DNA from 3 places in the Streptomyces sp. cg40 genome. Region 3 is predicted to be linked to each of the others. Evidence: riboswitches for the same ligand, from Rfam matches in the RefSeq annotation. Region 3 holds a riboswitch; each other region holds the start of a gene.
The links. A riboswitch is a leader RNA that binds a small molecule or an ion and turns the genes downstream of it on or off. The one in region 3 is predicted to bind cyclic di-AMP.
Positions count from the first base shown of each region.

Region 1 (2,192 bases), 3.6 Mb from region 3:
AGGCCTCTGCGGCGGCCTTGATGTTGGCCGCGGACAGGCCCGGGAAGTCGGGGTGCTGGCTGACCTTGGTGGCGATGACGACGTCGGAGCGGTTGCCGCGGGCCTTGACCCACTTGCCGATGACGGTCTCGGACTCGCCGCCCTGGTTGCCCGGGGCGAACGCCGAGTAGGAGTCGGCCGTGTCGACGAAGTTGCCGCCCGCGGCGGCGTAGGCGTCGAGCACGGCGAAGGAGGTCGCCTCGTCGGCGGTCCAGCCGAACACGTTGCCGCCGAGGTTGAGCGGGAAGATCTCCAGGTCGGACCGGCCCAGCTTGCGAAGAGAAGTCATGCCTCACTTCAACCGCCGGACCGGAACCGGATATTCCAGACCCTTGAGCCAAGCCCCTTAAGACCCTTAGGGGTTGAGGCCCTTGCTGCGCAGCCAGGGCGCCGGGTCGCTCGCGGTGGCGGCGCCGTTGATGTGGACCTCGAGGTGCAGGTGCGGCCCGGTCACGTTGCCGGTCGCGCCCACGCGGCCGATGACGTCACCGGTGGCGACCTTCTGGCCGACGCTGACGTTGATCGAGGACTGGTGGCAGAACCACAGCTCGGTGCCGTCGTCGAGGGTGAGGATCGTGCGGTAGCCGTAGGACCCGGCCCAGCCCGCCTCGGTGACCGTGCCGCTGTGGATGGCCTTGATCAGCGTGCCGGTGGGGGCGGCGAAGTCGAGGCCCGTGTGGTACCCGGAGGACCACATGGAGCCGGCCTGGCCGAAGGTGCCGGTGATCGTGTACGAGACGACCGGCAGCGTGTACTGCTTCGCCAGCGCGGCGAGCTTCACGGCCTCGGCCTTCTTCTTGGCGGCGGCCTCCGCGGCCTTCTTCGCGTCGGCGGCCTTCTTCGCGGCGTCCTGCTCGGCCTTCGCGGCGGCGGCGTCGACCTGCTTGGCGACGGCGGCCTCGGCGGCGGCCTGGGACTTGCCGTCGACCTGGAGCTGCTGGAGCTCGGCCTGTTCCATGATCCGGTTGCGCAGCAGCTCACCGGCGTCCGAGGTGCCCTTGGCGGTCTCGGTGGTGGTCACGCCGACGCTGCTGAGAGCGGTCGCGGAACCCTTGGGAGTGCTGGGGGAGTCGTCGAGCAGGTGACCCACGCTGGGCAGGTCCGGCATGGAGATCGAGACCGGCGGCTTGCCCGTGTTGGCGCTGGCCATCCCGCCGGCGCTGACGGCGGCTATGACACCGACGCCCAGGACGGTGGAGCTGCGGGCGAATCCTCCGCCACCACGCTGCTTGGCGACACGGTGCTTGCCGCGGTTGGGAGGAACGGTCTCCGCGCTGGGGTTCCACTCCTCCCAGGGTCCCTCGTCGGGGCGGTAACCGCCGTAGACGAACGGGGCTTCTGGGGCAGCCTGGTTGGACGCCACGTGGGCGTGCTCCTTTCCTTCCTTCTCGCCTACCGGGTTAGCTGACGGGTTCGGAGCAGGAAGGTCTCCTACGCGCGTAAACCGGTCGTGTTCCCACGACTGTCGACGTGCGATTCACCCCAAGTGGTGGTTCCCCGGTTCCCTTGCGGAATTCGGCGCGTGCGCACGGAGCTGTCTCTTGTGACGGCTGGGACGACCGTGCTGCGTTATCGAACGTTAATAGACACGGGCGTCCGTTTCCAAGCCCGTTCGCTTGATCATTAACCTTTCCTTGCTGGACGAAGGGCCCACGACCGGCGAAAAACGGGTGAGTTGACCAGTCGTCGACCCGGTCATGGATGGCGTACGGCGATCATCGCCATGTCGTCCGTCATCCCGCCCCCGGCATAGCGGCGCACCTCCTTGGCGAGGAGACCGAGCAGCGCCTCCGGGCTGCGGAAGGTCCGCCCGGTCAGCCGCTCCCCGGGGTCGTAGAACACGCCATGGCCGTCGCGGGCCTCGGACAGGCCGTCGGTGTAGAGGAGCAGGGTGGCGCCGCCGGGGAACGCGAACTCCTCCGCCCGGTCGGGCCAGAAGCCCAACTCGCCCATTCCCAGCGGCAGTGCGGGCTCCTTGACGAGCAGGGTGTCCACGGTGCCGTCCGCGTGCAGGAGCAGCGGCGGCGGGTGGCCCCGGTCGACGATCCTCAAGACGCCGTCGCCGTGCGGGAGTTCGGCGAGGACGGCCGTGGTGAACCCCTCGAACGCGTCGAGCCCGTCGCGCCGGGTGCCCTCGCGCGCCAGGGCCCGCT
Region 1 is NZ_CP190128.1:5,198,367-5,200,558, forward strand. Features, by position in the region: gene ACQHII_RS22970 (aldo/keto reductase) at 1-328, opposite strand, end outside; gene ACQHII_RS22975 (M23 family metallopeptidase) at 395-1,402, opposite strand; cyclic di-AMP (ydaO/yuaA leader) riboswitch at 1,414-1,570, opposite strand; gene ACQHII_RS22980 (PP2C family protein-serine/threonine phosphatase) at 1,735-2,192, opposite strand, start outside.
Region 1: linked by a shared signal. The riboswitch ahead of ACQHII_RS22975 (M23 family metallopeptidase) and the one ahead of ACQHII_RS07050 (M23 family metallopeptidase) in region 3 are both predicted to bind cyclic di-AMP.

Region 2 (2,192 bases), 1.1 Mb from region 3:
GGCCCACGGCTGCTGCTCGGTCACTGCGGGGAACTGGCCGGTGGCCCAGGGCTGTTGCTGAATCACTGCGGGCATCTGCCCTGTCGCCCAGGTCTGTTGCTCGGTCACCATGGGCATCTGTCCGGTGGACCACGTGGTCTCCGGGGCGGACCAGGCCGTCTCCGGGGGCGGCCAGGTGGCGCCCGCCGGCGCGGTCTCGGTGCGCGGCGCGCCGATGGCCGGGAGCAGGTCCAGGCTCGCGGTGAGCGGGTCGAAGGCCGGTGCTGGTGCCGGGGCGGTGGCGAACTGCTGTGGCGCCATGACGCGCGCGGCCGGCATCTCGACGGCCGGAGCGGGCGGTACCGGCGGCAGGTCGAGGACGGTTGCCGTGGGCATCTGCGCCATCTGGGCCTGAGCCATCTGCGCGATCTGGGCGAGCTGCGACATCTGAGGCATTTGTGTCTGCGACGTCTGCGGCATCACAGGAGACTGCTGTGTCTGCTGTGTCTGCTGTGCGGCGGGAGGCAGCGCCGCGACGGGTGCCGCGGTCAACTCCGCCATGGGGACCGTGAGTTGCGTGGCGATGGACTCCGGTGCGGCGGTGGTCCCCGCGGTCAGTTCGGCCACGGCACGGCCGGGCTGTGCGTCGAGCGCGCGGCCGGTGCTCTGGGGCTCGGGACGCCGTTCGGACCGCTCGGGGCGGGACTCGGCCGGGCGGGCCGGGGTCCTGCCGGGCGGCAGCATCGCCGGTACGGTCGGGCCCAGTTGGGTGCGGGCGCGGTCGAACAGCTGCCGGGTGACGGCTTCGACGGCGGGGTCGGAAGAACGTGACGCGCCGGGGCGCGACTCGACACGTGTACGCGGTTTCCCGGACATCGCACGTGTGGCGTTGTAGGTTCCGGAGTCCGTCTCGGCCCGGTCGTAAAGAGAGTTGATCCGCCGCTGGACTTCGTCGCGGCTGGGTCGGTCGTCCACGGTGGGGCCACTGCCTCCGGTGCGCGTGCGTCGTTCTGCCGGCATGGCAGACGTGCTCCTTCCGCTTCGCGCCTACCGGGTTAGCTGTCGGGTTCGGGCGTCGATCACGGAAGGTTTGCCCTACGGTCCTTGCCCTGAGGGGCAGTTGGACCGATTCACCCCAAGTTCGGTTGGGTCCCCGGCTCCGGCTGCCGCGGGCGGCACGCCGGACTCGGCGCAAGCCGTGCGGCCCGGCGCCGATCGCCGGAGTAGGTCGTACGGCCTGAACGTCAACTTAGCCAACGTGTGTGCCCCGTGTGAAGGTTGAAGCGCGATATGTCCGATACGTATTTGTGACCTTTACCTCGCCCTGGTGTGTCGAGGGGCCAGGAGCCCGCGGGGGCGGGTGATCCATAAGAGGTCGCTATGAATTTCTGGGACGGTTGAACACACCGGGACCGGGCTCCGTATTGGGTCGGGGGATTTCCATGCCGGGACGAGCCGGGCCGACCGATACGTGTAGGAGCAACTTCCTTGGCACGCAACACGCGCAGACGCCCCACAGGCGCACGACGCGCGACGATGGCAGCAGTCGCCCTGATGCTGGGCGGCGGAGGACTGATGGCGGCGAACGTCTACGCGTCGGCGTCCGAAGGTGGTTGGGGCGGCGACTCCGCCCAACAGGGTTCTCCGGACGCGGCATCGCGCGGCGCGACGATCGACTGCCCGGACATCGGCACCCAGTTGACGACGGTGCCCGACGAGGCGAAGGCCGACGTCGACAAGGAACTCGCGAATCTGGACCAGCAGATAACCGAGGCCTACCAGAAGCTTCAGGACTCCAGGGAGTCCATCCGTCAGGACGCCTCCTTCGCCGACAACGAGATCATGAATCCGTTGAAGGAGAAGCGGGCCGCGTCCATCGGGCGGATCGACGACGCCATCGCACGCGTCGGGGACCGCCCGGAGGGACTCGACGCGCTCGCCGGCTGCACCCTGATCGCGCCCACGAACGAGACCGGCGACCAGGGTGACCAGGGCGGTAACGGCGGCGACCAGAGCGCCAGTGCCAGTGCCAGCGCCAGCACCGGAGACCAGGGGCAGCAGGGCCAGCAGCAGTCCACCAACGGGCCGGTCGCCTCGGACTACGCGGACATCACCTCTGTACAGCCGAATGTGAACGCTCCGCAGGAGCAGGCCAATGCCTCCCGAGGCACGTTCGTCACCGCCTGCGGGGTGAACGAGAACGGTCTGTTCAA
Region 2 is NZ_CP190128.1:513,476-515,667, reverse strand. Features, by position in the region: gene ACQHII_RS02140 (NlpC/P60 family protein) at 1-999, opposite strand, end outside; cyclic di-AMP (ydaO/yuaA leader) riboswitch at 1,008-1,181, opposite strand; gene ACQHII_RS02135 (DUF1996 domain-containing protein) at 1,516-2,192, shown strand, end outside.
Region 2: linked by a shared signal. The riboswitch ahead of ACQHII_RS02140 (NlpC/P60 family protein) and the one ahead of ACQHII_RS07050 (M23 family metallopeptidase) in region 3 are both predicted to bind cyclic di-AMP.

Region 3 (2,192 bases):
GTGACGCCGTGCGAGCGGAGGTAGGCGACCGGGTCCACGTCCGAGCCGTAGTACGGCGTGGTCCGGATCTCGAAGTGCAGGTGCGGGCCGGTGACGTTGCCGGTCGCGCCGGAGAGGCCGATCTGCTGGCCCTCGGTCACGGTCTGGCCGGCCGAGACGGACAGCTGCGACATGTGGGCGTACTGCGAGTACTCGCCGTCCGCGTGCCGGATGACGACCTCGTTGCCGTAGGCGCCGTCGTAGGCGGCCGAGACGACCGTGCCCGCGGCGACCGCCTTGACGGTGGTGCCGGTCGGGACGACGAAGTCGACGCCCGTGTGATAACCGCTGGACCACATGCTGCCCGCCACGTGATAGCCGGTGCCGATGGTGCCGCCGGTCACGGGAAGGGTGTAGCCGCTGGAGGTGCTGGTGGTGTCGGCACTCTGGGTGGCGGTCGACTTCTTCGACGAGGAGGAGGACGAAGAGGACGAACCGGCGGACGAACCGGACGACTTGGTCGTGCTTGTCGTGCCGGTCGTGGCCTTCTTGCCGAGCGAGAGCTTCAGGCCCGGGTGGATCAGCGACGGGTCGGAGCCGATGGCCTCGCGGTTGTCCTGGTAGATCTTCTTCCAGCCGCCGGTGACGTCCTGGTCCTCGGCGATCTTCGCGAGCCAGTCGCCCGCCTTCACCGAATACGTCTTCACGCCCTCGGTCTTCGCGGTCGCCGCCTTCTCCGTCACCGTCTTCTCGGCCGCCGGAACCGACTGAACGGCCTTTTCCGGAGCGGAAGTCGAAGTGGCGGCATGGGCGCCGGTGGCCCCCATGAGCGGAAGGGCGAGCGCGGCGCCGCCGGTTCCGGCTACGGCTATGGAACGGCTCAGGCGCTGGGACTTGGGACGGCGGTGCTTACCCTTCGCGGGCATGACGAATTCCTCTCCGGCGCCTGCGAGGTGAGCTGTCGGGTGCGGGCTGGAGATGCCCGGCCGCGCGCTGGTCGCGGCTTTACCCCAAGCCCGTTCCGGAGACCGGAACAGGCGTCCTACCTGTGGGTCCCCCGCTCCTGCCGCATACGGGTGGGTGTGTGCGGAGTCCGGTCGGCGGCAGGATTGGGCGTCCGTCCGGATTGGTGGCGAACGTAAGCGAGGAAGACGCAAAGGGACAAGCAGGAGGTTCCACGGTTTTGGGTTTCTTGTGATCTCCTGTGGGAATTCACAGTCACCCTCCGTGAATTCCCACCCGACTTCGACCTCAATTCCCCTGGAAAAGCATGTCAATTACGTGAACATGACGAGCGACGTACGGTCACGGATATGACGCTGCTCACGTACAACCCCTCAGCTTCCCTTATTCCAGAGCGAGTTGTAACGAAGGCTGCAATTAGGACAGAAGGCTCAGATACGACGCAGCCGGAGAACCGTCGCATCGAGGTCACCACGCAGCCCGGTCCGCAGTCCGTGGTGCAACAGGACGGCACCCCGGTGGACTTCGCCCGTTTCGAGGCATTCGTACGACGCCGTCGGGTCGAGCCCACGCAGCCGGAGCGCCGGTACCGGCTCGCCGTAGTGCTGCGCCTGGAGCAGGGCGAGGACGACGCTCTCGTCACCGCGCGTGTACTGCACGGCGCTCAGTCCGCCGGTCGGCGGGCGCAGCCGGTGGAGGTCGCCGTGCTGCACGAGCGGCCGGATCTCCTTGTAGAGGGCGATCCACTCGCGGGCCTCGGCGAGCTCCTCCTCGGTCCACTCGGAGAGGTCGCCGCCCACGCCGAGTACCCCGGCCATGGCGCTGACGAACCGGAAGCGCAGACTGCTGACCCGGTCGTTGAGCTGGGTGTTGGGGCTGTCGGTGACCCAGGCGGCCATCACGCGCGCGGGGTGGATCTGGCTGAAGCCGTGCTGGATGGCGAGCCGGTCGAGCGGGTCGGTGTTGTCCGAGGTCCACACCTGGTCGGTACGGCTGAGAATGCCGAGGTCGATCCGGCCACCGCCGCCCGAGCAGGACTCGAAGGCCACGCCTGGGTGGGCCTCCCGCAGCCGGTCCAACAGGGCGTAGAGCGCGCGCACATGGTCGACCCAGAGGCGCTGCGGATAGGCGTCGCCGGGCCAGCCCGCGTCGGTGAAGCAGCGGTTGAAGTCCCACTTCACGTAGTCGATGGGGGCGCTGGAGAGGAGTCCGTCGAGCTGCTCCCAGAGGTACTCCTGGACGTCCTCGCG
Region 3 is NZ_CP190128.1:1,582,266-1,584,457, forward strand. Features, by position in the region: gene ACQHII_RS07050 (M23 family metallopeptidase) at 1-905, opposite strand, end outside; cyclic di-AMP (ydaO/yuaA leader) riboswitch at 910-1,072, opposite strand; gene ACQHII_RS07055 (alpha-galactosidase) at 1,374-2,192, opposite strand, start outside.